DNA from 3 places in the Mesorhizobium sp. GW821-FHT04C10 genome. Region 1 is predicted to be linked to each of the others. Evidence: riboswitches for the same ligand, from Rfam matches in the RefSeq annotation. Region 1 holds a riboswitch; each other region holds the start of a gene.
What was found. Region 1 has a riboswitch for cobalamin ahead of AC07UC_RS18485 (DUF1636 family protein). Riboswitches for the same ligand answer to the same signal wherever they lie in the genome.
Positions count from the first base shown of each region.

Region 1 (5,923 bases):
TACGAACTGAGAAGTGCGTTCATGCAGCGGCTTTCCGTTGGCGCCAATCCACTTTGATTACAGCACCGGACCTTAATGCGGAAGCGTGACAGTTTAACCGCTGAACCGTTTTAAGGGGCCTATGCTGCAACGCGGCGAGGGTTAGCGCAGCACTTCCAGCGAAGCAAGTCAAACCTTGTTCAAAACGCCGACCTGGACGGCATATCCGGAGAAACTGGTCCGATCCGCTCCTGTTTGATTTCCTTCGCTTTTTACTCCACTTTTCTCTCCTGACATGGTTGCCGCCAAAACCCTGCTAGCATGGGTTGGAATCACCACGCAGGTTCCGCAAAAGTGGACCCCGGTTTTAAGACAAGAACCTGCCCAGACAAAGACTCGACCCACAGCCGAAGCCCCTCAGAGTGATGCCTGCATGAAGGAAAAAATCTCGCTTGCCGCCGCCCGCCGCATTGCACTCGCCGCTCAAGGGTTTCTCGATCCGCGCCCGAATGGCACACCTGACCGCCGCCATTTCGCCCGTGTGCTCTCCCGCACCGGCCTGCTGCAGATCGATTCCGTCAGTGCGGTGGTGCGTGCTCATTATATGCCGCTCTATTCGCGCCTGGGCCCCTACCCGCTCACGCTGCTCGACAATGCCGCCTTGACGCGCAAACGCACAGTCTTCGAATACTGGGCGCACGAGGCCTCGTTCCTGCCGGTCGAGACCTACCCGCTGATGCGCTGGCGCATGCAGCGAGCCGAGCAAGGCGATGAAATGTATCTGGGACTGGCCAAATGGGGCCGCGAACACGCCGCCTATATAGAAGACATCTACCGCGCGGTCGTCGAGCGCGGCCCGATCGCCGCTTCGGCGCTCGAAGGCCAGAAAGGTTCGGGCGGCTGGTGGGGCTGGAGCCATGCCAAGCATGCCTTCGAATGGCTGTTCTGGGCCGGGCGCATCACCACGGCGCACCGCCGCGGCTTCGAGCGCTTCTATGATTTGCCGGAGCGCGTGTTGCCGCAGGCGATCCTCGACCTGCCGGTGCCCCCGGCCCGGGACGCGCACCTCGAATTGCTGCGCATCTCGGCCCGCGCCCATGGCGTGGCGACATCGGGCGACCTGCGCGACTATTTCCGGCTGTCGCCGGCCGACATGAAGGGTCGGTTGGAGGAACTGGTCGAGTCGGGCGAATTGCTGCCGGTACGCGTCGAAGGCTGGGACAAGCCGGCCTACCTTCACAAGGACGCGCGCCTGCCCCGGAAAATCGAGGCGCGTGCTTTGCTGGCGCCCTTCGATCCGGTCGTCTTCGAGCGCTCGCGCTCGGAGCGGCTGTTCGATTTCCACTACCGCATCGAAATCTACACGCCGGCTGAAAAGCGCCAATACGGCTATTACGTCCTCCCCTTCCTGCTTGGCGACAGGATCGTCGCGCGCGTCGACCTCAAGGCGGACCGGCCGGCGAGCGTCCTGCGCGTCCATGCCGCCTACCCCGAGCCCGGCGCGCCGCCTGAAACCGCCGCTCAGCTCTTCGAGGAATTGAAGCAGATGCAGGGCTGGCTTGGCCTTGAACGCATGGACGTGACTCCGGCAGGCGATCTGGGTCCGGCGCTGGCCGACATCGCCGTGTCGTAGCCGTGCGTTGACACCGCTGCCTGCAAAAGCCTAAATCCGGTCCAGACGGTCCCCTGCCCGCAACGGCAGGGGCTAAGAGGGAATGCGGTGCGGGATTTCGATCTCAAATCCGCGGCTGTCCCCGCAACTGTAAGCGAAGAGCCAAGGCCGAAAGCCACTGGGAGTTTCCCGGGAAGGCGGCACCCAAGGCGATGACCCGCGAGCCAGGAGACCTGCCGTCTGCGACAAGAGAATCCGATCGCCCGGCGGGTTTCCGGGCAAGGAGCCCGGCTTTTTGGACCAGAACGGCAGTTTTTCGGCTGGCACAGCGGACAATTCGTCCGCCGACAGCGAAGCCTTGGCCGACGTCACGGTCATCGTCTGCGCCTCCTGTCGCGACGAGACCGGTTCCGACGCCCATCCCCGCGCCGGCGAACTGTTGGCTGAGGACACGCGCCGCGCCGCAGCCGATGACAACATCCGCGTCCGCACGGTGGAATGTCTCGGCAACTGCAAGCGCCGGCTGAGCGCCGCGATCCTGCGCGATGGCTGCTGGAGTTATGTCTTCGGCGACCTGACCGTGGCCAGCGGCGCCGACCTCGTCACCGGCGCCAAACTCTTCGCCACCTCGACCGACGGCCTCATCCCGTGGCGCGGCCGCCCCGATTCCCTCAAGCGCGGCCTTGTTGCCCGCATCCCTCCCCTCGACATGCTGAAGGACTGATCATGAGCGCTTCCGTATCCCGCGTCCCCTGCACCGTCGTCACCGGCTTCCTCGGCGCCGGCAAGACGACGCTGGTCCGCCATCTCCTGGAAAACGCCGGCGGCAAGCGTATCGCCATCATCGTCAACGAGTTCGGCGACATCGGCATTGACGGCGAGATTTTGAAGGGCTGCGGCATCGACACCTGCCCGGAGGAAAATATCGTCGAACTGGCCAATGGCTGCATCTGCTGCACCGTGGCCGACGATTTCGTGCCGGCGCTCGACCAGATCCTGTCGTTGACGCCGAAGGTCGACCACATCCTGATCGAAACCTCGGGCCTGGCCCTGCCCAAGCCGCTGGTCCAGGCTTTTCAGTGGCCGACGGTAAAGAGCCGTGTCACCGTCGATGGCGTCATCGCCGTGGTCGACGGCCCCGCATTAGCCGAAGGCCGCGTCGCCAACGACATGGACGCCCTGCAGGCGCAGCGCGCCGGGGATGAGAGCCTCGACCATGACGACCCGGTCGAGGAAGTGTTCGAGGACCAGATCGCCTGCGCGGACCTGATCATCCTGTCGAAGAGCGACCTGATGGACGCCGCCGGCTCGGCCCGCGCCAATGCCATCGTCAACGAACATTCCGCCCGCGCCGTGAAGATCGTGCCGACCTCGCATGGCAAGGTCGATCCCTCGGTGCTGCTCGGCCTCGGTCTCGCCGTCGAGGACGATATCGAGAACCGCAAATCCCATCATGACGGCGCGTTCGACCATGAGCATGACGACTTCGACACCTTCATCGTCGACATCCCCTCGATCGCCAATCCGGACGAGTTGGCAAAGCGCGTCGCCACCGCTGCCGAACAGGAGAACGTGCTGCGCGTGAAAGGCTTCGTCGAGGTCGGCGGCAAGCCGATGCGGCTCCTGCTGCAGGCCGTCGGCCCGCGCGTCAATCACTACTATGACCGCGCCTGGACGGTCGAGGACGACCGCCGCTCGCGCCTCGTCGTCATCGGCCTCAAGGGGCTGAACCGCCCGGCAATCGAGCGTATACTCGCCGGCTGATGCAAACTAGCAATTCCAGGAAAAGTGTTTCACGGTTTTTCCATCCGGAATTGCGTAAAAACAAGGAGATAGAGCGGTTCGCCGTTTCCGTGAAGCGGTGACCCGCGCTAGACCGCGATGCATATCCTCACCACGACCTCCGCCTCGCTCGACGATCTCGCCGAGCCGGTCGATCTGCGGCAGACGCCGGCGGATATCGTGGCCTTGTCCTTCACCGACAGCGATCTCGCCGGACTTGCGGCGGCGTGGAAGGCGGATGCCGGCCGCCTGCCCTCGATGCGGCTGGCAGCCCTGCGCGACCTACGGCACCCCATGTCCGTCGACCTCTGGGTCGACAGCGTCGCCCGCCACGCCAAGATCATCCTGGTGCGCATCCTCGGCGGCTATGACTGGTGGCGCTATGGCTGCGACCAGCTTGCCTCGATTGCCCGCGAACGCGGCATTAAACTCGCGCTGCTCCCCGGCGAAAGCCATGACGAGGACCTCAGGCTGATCGAAGCCTCGACGCTGCCGCGCCAGGAATTGGACGCGCTGCTCAGCTATTTCCGCGAAGGCGGCCCGGCCAATATGAGCGCGCTGGTGCAGAGGCTGGCGCGGCTGGCGGGGTCGCAGGCAGACATTGTTGAGCCAGTCGCGGTCCCGAAGGCTGGCTACTACGAGCCGAACCGCGGCGTCGTCCCCCTCCCCCTCGAGGGGTGGGTCCGGCCGCAGGCCGGGGGTGGGGTCCTCTCTGAAACGCGCCGACTCAAAGAAACGCCACATCTGGTGGTCCCGACCCCAGCCGGCCCTGCGGGCCACCCTCCCCTCGAGGGGGAAGGAAAGGTGGTGCCGATCCTCTTCTATCGCTCGATGCTGCTCGCCGCCGATGTCGCGCCGATTGATGCCCTTTTTGAAGCACTGCGCCAACGCGGCATGCTTCCGGTCCCCATCTTCGTCTCCAGCCTGAAAGAGCCGGCGTCACTCGCCTTTGTGGAAACCGCGTTCGCCGCGCTGAAACCCGCCGCCATCATCACCGCGACCGCCTTCGCCTCCGGTGCCGAACCCGGCGTCGAAACCCTGTTCGACCGTGCCGGCGTGCCCGTCTTCCAGGTCATCGTCGCCACCACCCGCCGCGACGTCTGGGAAAACAACCAGCGCGGCCTGGCACCCGCCGACCTTGCCATGCATGTCGTGCTGCCGGAGCTGGACGGCCGCATCCTCGCCGGCGCCATTTCCTTCAAGGGCGAAAGCGATGTCGATCCGGCACTTGGCCATCGCGCCTTCGCCAACCGACCGGAGCCGGATCGCGTAGTTCAGGTGGCGGACCGCGTGGTGGCCTTCATCAAGCTGCAGGGGGCACCACGCGCCGAGCGCAAACTTGTCATCCTGATTCCGGACTATCCAAGCGCACCGGGCCGAACCGGCTATGCCGTCGGCCTCGATGTGCCGTCCAGCGTGCTGGCGATGCTGCATGACCTGAAGGAGCAGGGTTATGCGGTTGAGGGGATTCCGCAAACGCCGCGTGGGTTGCTGGATTTGCTGGATGCGGGCGGCCAGGGGTTGGGGCTGGAGGACTATTTCGGCTTCTCCAAGGAGTTGCCGGTTGAGGCAATGACTGCCGTTGAAGCGGCCTGGGGAAAAGCGGAATACGAGACAGGCAAAAAACACTTCCCCTTCCGCGCCGCGACCTTCGGTAACATCACGGTCGCCCTCGCCCCCGATCGCGGCCGCTCCGCCGATCGCCGCGCCGACTACCACGATCCAACCTTGCCTCCGCGCCACGCCCTGATCGCGTTTGGCCTGTGGCTGCGCAAATCCCTCGGCGTCCATGCGCTCATCCATGTCGGCGCGCACGGCACGCTGGAATGGTTGCCGGGCAAGACGGTTGCACTCTCGCAAAGCTGCTTTCCCGAGATCGTCACCGGTCCCTTGCCCGTCATCTATCCCTTCATCGTCTCCAACCCAGGCGAAGCGGCGCAGGCCAAGCGGCGCGTCGCCGCCGTCACGCTTGGCCATCTGCCGCCGCCGCTGGCCGGCGCGGGACTGGACGAAGACCAGCACAAGCTCGAACGCCTGGTTGACGAATATGCCCAGGCGGACGGCCTCGACCGTCGCCGCCGCGACCGCCTGGCAAAACTGATCGTCGAGACGGCGCAAAAAACCGGCCTTGCCTCGGAAGCCGGTGTCGCCAGGACCGACGCGCCCGACGAGGCGCTACGCCGCATCGACGCCTGGCTCTGCGACCTCAAGGACTTCGCCATCAAGGACGGGTTGCATATCTACGGCCGCGCGCCCGACGATGAGTCCGACGCCATGCGCCGCCAAAGTGCCGAGGCTGAAAGGTCGGCGCTGCTCGCCGCGCTCGATGGCCGCCACGTCAAGGCAGGCCCGGCCGGCGCGCCGGCGCGCGGACGTTCCGACGTGCTGCCCACCGGCCGCAACCTGTTCACGTCGGATCCACGCACCATGCCGACACCGACTGCCTATGATCTGGGCAAGGCGGCGGCGGAAGAGGTCGTGCGCGGCTACCTCCAGTCGCATGGCGACTGGCCGCGCTCGCTGGTCATCAACCTCTGGGGCTCGGCCTCG
Region 1 is NZ_JBWKTL010000001.1:3,820,397-3,826,319, reverse strand. Features, by position in the region: gene AC07UC_RS18495 (NADH-quinone oxidoreductase subunit A) at 1-23, opposite strand, end outside; gene AC07UC_RS18490 (winged helix-turn-helix domain-containing protein) at 413-1,612, shown strand; cobalamin riboswitch at 1,642-1,846, shown strand; gene AC07UC_RS18485 (DUF1636 family protein) at 1,887-2,315, shown strand; gene cobW (cobalamin biosynthesis protein CobW) at 2,318-3,355, shown strand; gene cobN (cobaltochelatase subunit CobN) at 3,473-5,923, shown strand, end outside.

Region 2 (5,923 bases), 1.3 Mb from region 1:
GCCAGGCCCGGTCTGGTTCTCGAAGGCCTTGCAGGCGCTCGGCCTCTTCCCGCGCAAAGGCTGCTATCTCTATGGCGGCAAGTGGATGGCCGAAGCGGTGTTCCCGGAAGGCATGAAACCAAACGGTCTGATGGGGTTTTCCTCCAACCAGCAATTCATGAGCCTGCCGGCAACAGCGCAGGTGAAGCCGGGGGATTATGCCTTTCTGAGGCCGACGCAGAGCGAGGCTGTGCTGCAGCAATTCGGGCCGATCGCGGTATTTTCTGGCGGCAAGATCGTTGATCGCTGGCCGGTGTTGCCGATGGGTTGAGGGGCGCCACTGCGGTCGTGATTGGCGCACCGACCCCGCGATGTCGTCATTCTAGGGCGGAGCGACGCGAAGCGGAGCGCAGATCCTAGAATCCATGCCGTTACCCTTCCGCTATGCAACGAAATGGATTCTTGGCGCCTAATGCAGACCCATGAAGCCCGTTCTGCGGCGTGGCGCGCTTCGGCCACCGTCACGGAATGGATTCCAGGGTCTGCGCGCGTCGCTTCGCTCCTTGCTCCGCCCTAGAATGACGAAGTTGTGAGGTGCGTCGGGTCAACCATTTTATTGACTAAGTCAACCAAATGATCAATCCTGTGCGGACAGGAGATGCCCATGACGATTCACCATCAGCCCGGTAACGAAGCGCCCAACAAAGACCTGATCGACGCGGTGCGGGCTTTCAACCGCTTCTACACCCGCCAGATCGGGCTGCTCGACGAAGGGCTGCTGAAAAGCGCCTTCTCGCTGACCGAGGCGCGCGTGCTCTACGAACTGGCGCACCGCGACGGTCTGACCGCGACGGACCTCGGGCGCGACCTCGGTCTCGACGCCGGCTATGTCAGCCGTCTGCTGAAGAAGTTCGAGCGCCTTCACCTCATCTCCAGGTCGACGGTGGTTTCGGACGCCAGGCAATCGTCGATTGCGCTGACGCTGGCGGGCAGGAATGCCTTCGCGCCGCTGAACAAGGATTCGCACGACCAGGTCGCGGCGCTCCTCGATCGGCTGCCTGCGTCGGAGCAGGACCGGCTGGTGAAATCCATGCGGACGGTCCAGGCTCTGCTGGGTGAAAGCGCCGAGCCAAGGATCCCTTATCTGTTGCGGCCCCTGCAGGTCGGCGACATTGGCTGGATCATCCGCCGGCAAGGCATGCTCTACGCGCAGGACTATGGCTGGGACGAAACCTATGAGGCGCTGGTTGCCGAAATCCTCGCGGCATTCGTCAAATCCTTCGACCCGAAATGGGAACGAAGCTGGATCGCCGAGCGTGATGGCGAGGTCGTCGGCTCGGTCTTCGTCGTGCGTAAATCGCCCGAGGTGGCGAAGCTGCGCCTGCTCTATGTCGAACCTTCGGCGCGTGGCCTCGGCATCGGCAGGCGGCTGGTCGAGGAATGCATCGGCTTTGCCCGTGCGAAGGGCTACAAGACGCTGACCTTGTGGACCAACGATATCCTGATAGCCGCCCGGCACATCTACCAGGCGGTCGGCTTCACACTGACCGAGGAAGAACCTCACCACTCCTTCGGCAAGGATCTGGTCGGCCAGACCTGGGACTTGGAATTGTAGTGCCGGTCAATCCTTGATCGGCACCCAGATCTCCAGTCCGCCATTGCCGCTGCGCGGATCGAACTCCGGACCGTAGCGTTCGAATTCCGGCGCGTCCGCTATCTCGTGCCCGGAGGCCGGCAGCCATTTGTTCCAGATCGTGTTGACGGTGCGGCGGATGGTCGAGATGTGCTCGCGATGCGCAAACACCGCATATTTCTGGGCGGGTATGCGCACGCGGCTGAGTTCCCTTGGAAGGTCGGAAAAATCGGTGACCTCGACACCGGCGACGTAGTCGAAATTGCCGGCATCGTCGCCGTTGGCGCAGACGCCGTAGGCGACGTCGCCGGTCTCGCCCGGAATGTTGCAGATATAGGGACCGAAGCGTTGCCACTGCATCGGAATGGCGGCGCTGGTTTCACAGGTGTAGCGTTCGCCGAGCCCAGCGATCAGCAACGGCCGGCTGGTCTCGAAGCGTGGTGGTTCGAGAGCGGAAAGAAAGGATTGGTCCATCAGGATCGGCTCCACGAGGTCGAGGGTCTTGGTCGAGCCTTGCGCGCGCACCATCTCGGGCGTGGTGCCGAACTGGTCGCGGAAGGCGCGGGTGAAAGCCTCATGCGAGCTGTAGCCGGCATCGAGCGCCACCGAGAGGATGTCGGGGGCTCCGCCGGCCAGCCTGCGCGCCGCCTCGGTCAGCCTGCGTGCGCGCATGTAGCCCATGACCGAGCGGCCGGTGGCAGCGCCGAAGGCGCGCGTCACATGAAAGCGCGACACGCCGCTGCTTTGGGCGACATCGTCGAGCGAGATCGCCTCCGGCAGATGGCTCTCGACAAACCACAGCGCTTTCTCGGTCGGGTTCATGGGTTCCTCGCATTGAGCGGATCATCTTGCCGCCTTCGCGCGCGGCAGTTTGATCGAAATTGCGCTTGCCGTGCAATCCGGACGGCAACGCTCCGCGGCCAGCCGCATCTCCAGGAGCGAGACTGGCTCGATGTCTTCTTTCGGGCAGAAGCCTCACTTGACTTAGCCGAGCGGTACGATTTAAATCGTAATGTAATTACATTACGTCTGTAAGTTCAGCGCCGCCGCGGGATCGACAATGCACCGAGAAATCCGTTGCGAAGCAATTGGGGGAAAACTACGATCGAGTGGTGATGGTCCCCGAGTCGAAAGGCGAGGGGTGAAAAGGGAACACGGTGAGACCCAATAGGTCGAAGCCGTGGCTGCCCCCGCAACTGTAAGCGGTGAGCAAGATCCGAAATGCCACTGGCCGGCAAGGCTGGGAAGGCAGGATTGCGCAACGACCCGCGAGCCAGGAGACCTGCCATCACTGAGTTGACCGGACGGGGTGTGCCGGGAGGAAACGTGGACGTCGGTCTTGTCGGCCGTCTCGCCAACATCCTTCCGTCGCCAGTTTTGGAAAGTGACGGAAGTTGGACGGCGCTATCGATCACCGCATCATCGTGTGCACGCTTTGCCGTGACGTTCCGACCGGTATCCGGTCGGGCGAAAGCCTGTGCGCCGATTTGTGCTCCCGGCTCTCGGCCCATGATGAACCCGCCGTGGCGCATGGCTTCACGATCGAAGGCGTCGAATGCATGGCGGGCTGCGCACGGCCGCTGACGGTAGCCTTCCAGGCGCCGGGCAAGGCCACCTATCTCTTCGGCTCCGTCGATGCCGAGGCCGACGCCGGTGATCTCGTGCGATTTGCCAGGCTTTACGCCTCGCTCGCCGACGGTTGGTGCAATTCCGGACAACGTCCGCCGCGGCTGGCCGGCAAGACGCTGGCCCGCATCCCGGCGCCGGGCAAGCTGGCGGGTGATAGTCGATGACAATGCCACTCCTCGAGGCGCGCGACCTGGGTGCCGTGGCGAATGGCCGGAATCTGGTCCATGCGGTCAGCCTTTCGATCGCCACCGGCGATCGTCTCGCCATCATCGGCCCCAATGGCGCCGGCAAGACGACGCTGCTGCGCATGCTATCGGGCATGCTCAGGCCAAGTTCGGGCGAGGTGACGCTTGGCGGGCGACGCCTGGACAGGATCTCGACAGCCGAGCGGGCCTTGCACATGGCCGTCGTCGGCCAGACCGACCAGCCGGATCCGCGGCTGGCGGTGATCGACTATGTCGAACTTGGCCGCGTTCCGCATGCCGGCCTGAGGCGCAGGAGCGAGGAGCGTGACATCGTGGTGGACGCGCTGCGCCGGACCGGCCTTCTGCCGCTGCTTGGCCGCACCATTGGCTCGCTGTCTGGCGGGGAGCGCCAACGCGCCCAGCTGGCGCGCGCCATCGCGCAGCAACCGAAAGTGTTGTTCCTCGACGAGCCGACCAACCATCTCGACCCGCGTGCTCGCGGCGAGCTTCTCGAACTCGTCGCCGGCTTCGGCATGACGGTGATCGCGGTGCTGCACGACCTGGCCCTGGTGGCGCCGTTCGCCACCAGGGTCGCGGTGATGAACGAAGCGCGGCTGCACGCGTTGGCCGCACCGCGCGAAGCGCTGACGCAACAGCTGATCCGCGAAATTTTCGGCGTCGACGTGTTTCGCCTGCGCCACCCCACCGAGGACCGTGAACTGACGGTGTTCGATGTTCCGAACCGCGCCGCGCCGCCATCCTGATCGAACCATCCCTCATCAGCACTGTTCAACCAAGGAGCAAAATCCGTGAAACGTCTCGCCTTGTTGCTCGTCTTTTCCTTGCTGGCCTCTACCGCCTTCGCTTTCCCCGTCACCGTCGACAGTTGCGGCAAGCCGCTGACCTTCGACGCGCCGCCCAAGCGCGCAGTCATCCATGATCTCAACATGGCCGAGATGGCCTTCGCGCTGAAGCTGCAGCCGTCGATCGTCGGCCTGACCGGCATCACCGGATGGTACAAGGTCGGCCCCGAATTCAAGGCCGAGCAGGGCTCCATCCCGGAACTCGCGCCCAAATACCCGACGCTCGAGAACCTGGTCGCCGTCGAGCCCGATTTCTTCTTCGCCGGCTGGTACTATGGCATGAAGCCGGGCGGCGACGTGACGCCCGACACGCTCGCCCCGCACGGCATCAAGACACTGGTGTTGACCGAGAGCTGCGTCCATCTCGACAAGAACCGCCCGGCGGCTTCCATGGACCTGCTCTATGGCGATGTTGAAAAGCTGGGCAAGATCTTTGGCAAGGAGACCGAGGCGCAGAAGCTTGTCGCCGGCTGGAAGGCGCAACTCGCCGACATCACCGCGAAGGTCGGCGACGCCAAGGGAACCCGCGTGTTCCTCTATGATTCCGGCGAGGACAAGCCGTTCACCGCCGGAAAGTTCGCCATTCCCAGCGCCATGATATCAGCCGCCGGCGGTGACAACATCATGGCCGACATGGACACCAGCTGGGGCAACACCGACTGGGAAACCGTGGCCTCGCGCAATCCGCAATTCCTCATCCTGCTCGACTACCAGGATGGCGGCGGCTACAGGAAACTGCTCGATTTCCTGAAGGCGCATCCGGCGATGAAGGAGACGGACGCGGTCAAGAACGAGCGCTTCGTGGCCCTTCGCTATGCCGAACTGACGCCTGGACCGGCAAACATCGAGGCGATCGCCAAGATCGCCAAGGCGATGCATCCGGAAGCGTTCTGATGCTTCTTGCCCCAGGGCAAAAATCCGGCGCGCTTTCCGGGCACAAGGCATTCGCGCTGGCCATGGTGGCGGGCACGGTGGCGGTCGTCGCCCTCGTGCTGCTGTCGATAGCCTATGGGTCGACGCTGATCCCGCTGACCGACGTCATCGCCTCGCTTGGCCATGCCGTCGGGCTGCATGAACACCAGGTGTCGGGCCCGGTCGGCAAGATCGTCGTCGATCTCAGGCTGCCGCGCACGATCCTGGCGGTCTGTGTCGGTGCCGGCCTCGGTATAACAGGTGCTTTGCTGCAGACGGTGACCCGCAACGATCTCGCCGATCCTTTCCTGTTCGGCCTGTCGTCGGGGGCCGCCGCCGGCGCTGTTTCCGTCATCACCGTCTTCGGCGACAGTTTTGGCATCTGGACCTTGCCGGTCGCCGCCTTCACCGGCGGCATACTGGCCGCCTGCATCGTCCTGCTGCTGGTCGCACGGGTCAGGGGGCAGGGGCCGGAACGGCTGATCCTCGCCGGCCTTGCCGTCTCCTTCCTGTTCACGGCATTGACCAATTATCTGGTCTTTGCCGGAGACCAGCGCGCGGCCCATTCGGTGCTGTTCTGGACGATGGGCGGGCTCGGACTGGCGCGCTGGGACAATGTCTGGCTGGGCGCCTTGGGAGCCGGCACGATCGCGGCCTACGGGCTGTGGAACCACCGCAGGCTGGACGCCTTCCTGGCCGGTGAAAGTGCTGCCGAAAGCCTT
Region 2 is NZ_JBWKTL010000001.1:5,153,720-5,159,642, reverse strand. Features, by position in the region: gene AC07UC_RS25155 (alanine racemase) at 1-310, shown strand, start outside; gene AC07UC_RS25150 (bifunctional helix-turn-helix transcriptional regulator/GNAT family N-acetyltransferase) at 644-1,594, shown strand; gene AC07UC_RS25145 (AraC family transcriptional regulator) at 1,601-2,434, opposite strand; cobalamin riboswitch at 2,712-2,916, shown strand; gene AC07UC_RS25140 (DUF1636 family protein) at 3,007-3,405, shown strand; gene AC07UC_RS25135 (ABC transporter ATP-binding protein) at 3,402-4,190, shown strand; gene AC07UC_RS25130 (ABC transporter substrate-binding protein) at 4,236-5,183, shown strand; gene AC07UC_RS25125 (FecCD family ABC transporter permease) at 5,183-5,923, shown strand, end outside.
Region 2: linked by a shared signal. The riboswitch ahead of AC07UC_RS25140 (DUF1636 family protein) and the one ahead of AC07UC_RS18485 (DUF1636 family protein) in region 1 are both predicted to bind cobalamin.

Region 3 (5,923 bases), 1.8 Mb from region 1:
GCAATCGAGCTGAAGTCCCGTCTGCGGCCTGGTGCCCGCCCATGATTGACAATCTTCGGTTAGAGCGCATCCTCCCCAGCCATCTCTGAGGGGAGATTCGGGGCATGTGGGATTTCGAGATCGGCAGGTCGGTGTCCATCATGATGCGGACCTGGCCTTTCATTGTCTTTCGCATGATCGTCTATTTCGGCATCACGCTGGCCTACATCATGGCGACCGGCACCGGCGCCTCGGTCGGCTATGGCGTCGGCCATATCTCCACCGATCCCGATGGGCCGCTGTCCTTTGCCCTGTGGGGCGGCGTGGTCGGTTTCGGTATCGTCTCTATCGCCGTCTACTGGATCCGCGAATACATCCTCTACGTCGTCAAGGCCGGCCATATCGCCGTCATGGTCCACCTGATCGACGGCCATGATGTCCCTGACGGCCAGAACCAGATCGCCTATGCCCGGCAGGTCGTGACCGAGCGTTTCGCCGAGGCCAACATCCTTTTCGTCGTCGACCAGCTGGTCAAGGGCGCCATCCGCGCCATCACCGGCCTGCTCGGCGGCGTCGCCGCCTTTCTGCCCATTCCGGGCCTGAGCGGCCTGGTGTCCTTCATCAACACGGTGATCCGCCTGTCGTTGACCTATGTCGACGAGATCATCCTCGGCTACAACATCCGCATCAACTCGTCCTCACCCTTCGAAGCCGCGCGGCAGGGCGTCGTTCTCTACGCCCAGAACGGCAAGACCATGGTCAAGAACGCCGTCTGGCTGGCGGTCATCATGTGGGGCGTGTCGTTCGTGATCTTCCTGCTGATGCTGGCGCCGGCCGGCGCCATTCTCTTCCTGATGCCCGGACAACTCGCCGGCTGGGCCTTCGTGCTGGCCATCGTCTTTGCCTGGGCCTTCAAGGCGGCGTTCATCGAACCTTTCGCCATCGCCTGCCTGATGCAGGTCTATTTCAGGACCATAGCCGGCCAGGTGCCTGATCCCGCCTGGGATGCGAGGCTGGCCGAGGCGTCGTCGAAGTTCCGGGAACTCAAGGACAAGGCGCTTTCCTCCTTCGGCGGCTCGCGCTGGGGCGCGGCCGGCGCGACGCGCTGATCGGCCGGGCAGGCGGTCGCCTGCGCGGTATCGACGGCGTTCAGGCACGCCACCGCTGACTTGAGCGGTGCCTCGCCTTGCCCGCAAAAGGTCTCGCTCATGATCAGTTCGGGCAGGGGCAGGCGCCGGCCCCAGCCGTGCGTTTCAAGGTCCGGTTTGGGCGCGAATTCGGAAACCCGGCCGACGCAGAGATAAGCGATCGGCGTTACATGGTCGGGAATGGACAGCAGGCTTTTCAGTGCCTGCGCCTCGATGATGCTGACCCAGCCGACGCCGACGCCTTCGGCGCGTGCCGCCAGCCAGAAATTCTGCACCGCGCAGACCGTGCTGTAGAGGTCCATCTCCGGATTGTGCCAACGTCCCAGTGGCGAGCCCTTCGAGCGCTGGCGGTCGCAGGTGATGCAGATGTTGAGCGCGCTTTCGCAGATGCCTTCCAGCTTCAGCTTGCGGTAAAGCGCCTGCCGTTCTTCCTCGATTTCGGGCAGTTCCTGTTCTCGCGCGGCGAGGAACAGATCGCGCACTTTCTCCCGTCGCGCGGCATCGCGGATGACGATGAAATTCCACGGCTGCATGAACCCGACCGACGGCGCGTGATGGGCGGCAAGCAGCAGCCGCGCCAGCACCTCATCGTCGAGAGGAGCAGGCAGGAAATGACTGCGCACATCGCGCCGCGTGAACATGGCGCGGTAGACCGCGTCGCGCGCCATCTGGTCAAATCCGTCGCTGACAGGAGCGGTCATAGCATCCGGCATCGCTTGTCCCCTTGCGATTGCAAACCATGTCCTCCGCCTGACCATGCGGATGACGGTGCCTGCCAGGCCGGTCTTCTGGCTCGGGATCAACCCGCGTCCGGTGCCTTCCCGTCATCGACAGTGGCATTTACCGGCGCGGTCCCCCTCACAGCGTTGGGCACGCCACGGAATTCAACCGTGTTCCCGATTCTCCCGCCAGAGCATTTGCAGCCAAGTGGAATCACTTGGCGCCGCAGAATGCGGCTAGACAAACAAACTGGCGGGCACCAGGCAGTGACGGCGACCTTATGCCGAAGTGTTCGCGGCGCCAATCCCCACAGCGACGCCAATGGACGCAGAAGCGATTTTCCCCAGCCATCGGGCCGCGACGCATGGCCATCGCGGCGTTGGGGCACTAGATAGGGACGATGGCCACTCGTCTCTACACGCATCCGATCTTCCTTGAGCACATCACGCCCCCCGGTCACCCCGAGCGGCCGGACCGCTTGCGCGCCATCGAGCGCGTGCTTGACGACGAAGCCTTTGCCGAGCTTGACCGCGTCAAGGCGCCTGAAGGCGACGAGGCCACCATCCTTTACGCGCATCCGGCCGATTTCGTCGCGCGCGTGCGCGCCGCCATCCCTGACGAGGGCATTGCCCGCATCGATGCCGACACCACCGCCAGCCCGAAGAGCTGGCAGGCGGTGATAACCGCGATCGGCGCTGCCAACGCGGCCGTCGACGACGTCTTCGCGGGCCGCGCCGACAATGTCTTCGTCGCCGCCCGGCCACCCGGCCACCATGCCGAAAAGACCACCGCAATGGGCTTTTGCTTCTTCAACACGGCGGCGATCGCGGCCCGCTATGCGCAGAAGAAGCACGGCGTCGAGCGTGTCGCTGTCGTCGACTGGGATGTGCACCACGGCAATGGCACGCAGGATATTTTCTGGGACGATCCCTCGGTGCTCTATTGCTCGACGCACCAGATGCCGCTTTATCCCGGCACTGGCGCAAAGAGCGAGACCGGCGCCGGTAACATCGTCAACGCACCACTGGCGCCGCAGACAGGCAGCGAGGTGTTTCGCGATGCCTTCCTGTCGCGCGTCCTGCCGGCGCTCGACAATTTCGCACCCGACCTGATTATCATTTCGGCCGGTTTCGACGCGCATCACCGTGATCCGTTGGCCGAGATCAACCTGACCGAGGACGATTTCGACTGGGCGACCGGCCAGCTGATGCAGCGCGCCGCCCGCCACAGCGGCAACCGGCTCGTCAGCCTGCTTGAGGGCGGCTACGATCTGCAGGGACTGGCATTTTCGGTCGCCGCCCATGTCGGGCGACTGATGAAAGGATGAATGATGGCTGCTGAGACCAACGAAGACGTCAAGGCGATGAGCTTCGAACAGGCACTCGACGCGCTGGAGAAGATCGTCGATGATCTGGAGCGTGGCGATGTGCCGCTCGACCAGTCGATCCGCATCTATGAGCGTGGTGAGGCCCTGAAGGCGCATTGCGACCGGCTGCTGAAGGCGGCCGAGGACAAGGTCGAGAAGATCAGATTGTCGCGCGACGGCAAGCCGGTTGGAACAGAGCCGCTCGACGCGGACTGAGGCATGGCCGCCAACCATGGTCTTGCCTCACCGGTTTTTGGACACGATCATGAGTGAGGATAAAACTCGTCCCGATTGAAACAGCTCCAGGACAAGAGGAGATACGGAAGCGATGTGCAGAAACATCAAGACCCTGTTCAATTTTGATCCGCCGGCAACTAATGACGAAGTGCGCGACGCAGCCCTTCAATTTGTCCGCAAGCTGAGCGGAACGACGCGGCCATCGAGACAGAACCAGCATGCGTTCGACCACGCCGTGGAGGCCATCGCGGCATCGGCGCGCGAACTTCTCGATTCGCTCGAAACCCACCAGCATCCGCGCAACCGCGAAGAAGTGGCCGCCAAACTGCGGGCAAAGGCGGCGATCCGCTTTGCCTGATGCCGCCAAAGCGGTCACCGAACGCTGATAAGGAGAGTTCATGAGCTTCTTCCCGGGGAAAGACCCTGAGGCCGGCGACGCCTTTGCCAGCGACCAGATCGAACTGATGGTCATCCCGAACGCCAAGGACATTGGCGGCTTCGAGGTCCGTCGCGCCTTGCCGACCGCCAGGAGGCGGCTGGTCGGGCCGTTCATCTTCTTCGATCGCATGGGTCCGGCGATCCTGCGTGCGGGCCAGGCGCTCGACGTCCGTCCGCATCCGCATATCGGCCTGTCGACGGTGACCTATCTGTTCGACGGCAAGATCAGGCATCGCGATTCGCTCGGTACCGAAATGGTCATCCAGCCCGGCGACGTGAATTTGATGACCGCCGGCCGTGGCATCGTGCACTCCGAGCGCACGCCCGAGGAATTGCGCGGCGCGCCGATGTCGATCTCCGGCCTGCAGACATGGCTGGCACTGCCGGACGGCAAGGAGGAAGTGGCGCCCGTATTCGAGAACACCGCTGCCTTGCGGCTGCCCGAGATCGATGCCGAAGGCGTCAAAGGCCGCGTTGTGATCGGTAACCTCCAGGGACTGCGTTCCCCGGTACGGGCCGACGCCGAGACCCTCTATGCCGATCTCAGGCTGGCGCCCGGCGCCAGCATAAAGATCCCGGCCGATGCCGAGGAGCGCGCCATCTACACACTGGAAGGCGAGGTCACGATTTCGGGTGACGTCTTCCCTGCTGAACGCCTGCTGGTGTTCCGGCCCGGCGACGAGATCATCGTGTCGTCGCAAACCGGTGCGCATTTCATGCTGTTCGGCGGCGCCTCCCTCGGCTCGCAGCGCTACATCTGGTGGAATTTCGTCTCTTCCTCCAAGGAGCGCATCGAACAGGCCAAGCAGGAATGGAAGACGGGCCGCTTCGATATCGTTCCCGGGGACGAGAAAGAGTTTATTCCGCTGCCGGAGAGCTGAGGAAAATCGGCGAGGGGACCTGCTTGATCCGCGTCGCCGACACGCATTTACTTTCGCAGGCTGGCGGCCTATCCCGCCGTTGAACAGAAAGCCCGAGCTCCCGTGAACGCAACGCCGCATACGCCGCTTCTCGACAAGGTCCGCATTCCGGCGGATTTGCGCGCGCTTGACGAGAGCGAACTGCCGCAACTGGCATCAGAACTTCGCCTCGAGCTGGTCGACGCGGTGTCCCGCACCGGTGGTCACCTTGGCGCCGGCCTTGGCGTGGTCGAACTGACGATCGCGCTGCACTATGTCTTCAACACCCCGGACGACCGGCTGATCTGGGATGTCGGCCATCAGGCCTATCCGCACAAGATTCTGACCGGCCGCCGCGATCGCATCCGCACGCTGCGCCAGGAAGGCGGCCTGTCCGGCTTCACCCGCCGCGCCGAGAGCGAATACGATCCCTTCGGCGCCGCCCATTCCTCGACGTCGATATCGGCAGGCCTCGGCATGGCCGCTGCCCGCGACCTCTCCGGCGGCCGCAACAATGTCATAGCCGTCATCGGCGACGGCGCCATGTCGGCCGGCATGGCCTATGAGGCGATGAACAATGCCGGCGCGCTCGATGCCCGGCTCATCGTCATCCTCAACGACAACGACATGTCGATCGCGCCGCCTACCGGTGCGATGAGCGCCTATCTGGCGCGGCTGGCCTCGGGCAAGGCCTATGCCGGCCTGCGCGACTTCGGCAAGAAACTGACGTCCTATCTCGGCAAGCGTGCCGATCGTGCGATTACAAGGGCGGTCGAGCATGCGCGCGGCTACGTCACCGGCGGCACCTTGTTCGAGGAGCTCGGCTTCTACCATATCGGCCCGATCGACGGTCACAATCTCGAGCATCTGATCCCGGTCCTGAAAAACGTCCGCGACAATGGCGAAGGCCCGGTGCTGATCCATGTCGTCACCCAGAAGGGCAAGGGCTACGCGCCGGCGGAAGCCGCCGCCGACAAATATCATGGCGTCAACAAGTTCGACGTTATTACCGGCGCGCAGGCCAAGGCGCCGGCCAACGCGCCGGCCTACACCAAGGTGTTCGCCGAAAGCCTGATCCAGGAGGCTCGTGAGGACGATCGCATCGTCGCGGTCACCGCCGCCATGCCGAGCGGCAC
Region 3 is NZ_JBWKTL010000001.1:5,604,290-5,610,212, reverse strand. Features, by position in the region: gene AC07UC_RS27340 (TetR/AcrR family transcriptional regulator) at 1-13, shown strand, start outside; gene AC07UC_RS27335 (hypothetical protein) at 105-1,088, shown strand; partial or broken gene bluB (5,6-dimethylbenzimidazole synthase) at 1,211-1,795, opposite strand; cobalamin riboswitch at 1,888-2,083, opposite strand; gene AC07UC_RS27325 (histone deacetylase family protein) at 2,248-3,174, shown strand; gene AC07UC_RS27320 (exodeoxyribonuclease VII small subunit) at 3,178-3,429, shown strand; gene AC07UC_RS27315 (DUF2277 domain-containing protein) at 3,542-3,808, shown strand; gene AC07UC_RS27310 (pirin family protein) at 3,849-4,769, shown strand; gene dxs (1-deoxy-D-xylulose-5-phosphate synthase) at 4,872-5,923, shown strand, end outside.
Region 3: linked by a shared signal. The riboswitch ahead of bluB (5,6-dimethylbenzimidazole synthase) and the one ahead of AC07UC_RS18485 (DUF1636 family protein) in region 1 are both predicted to bind cobalamin.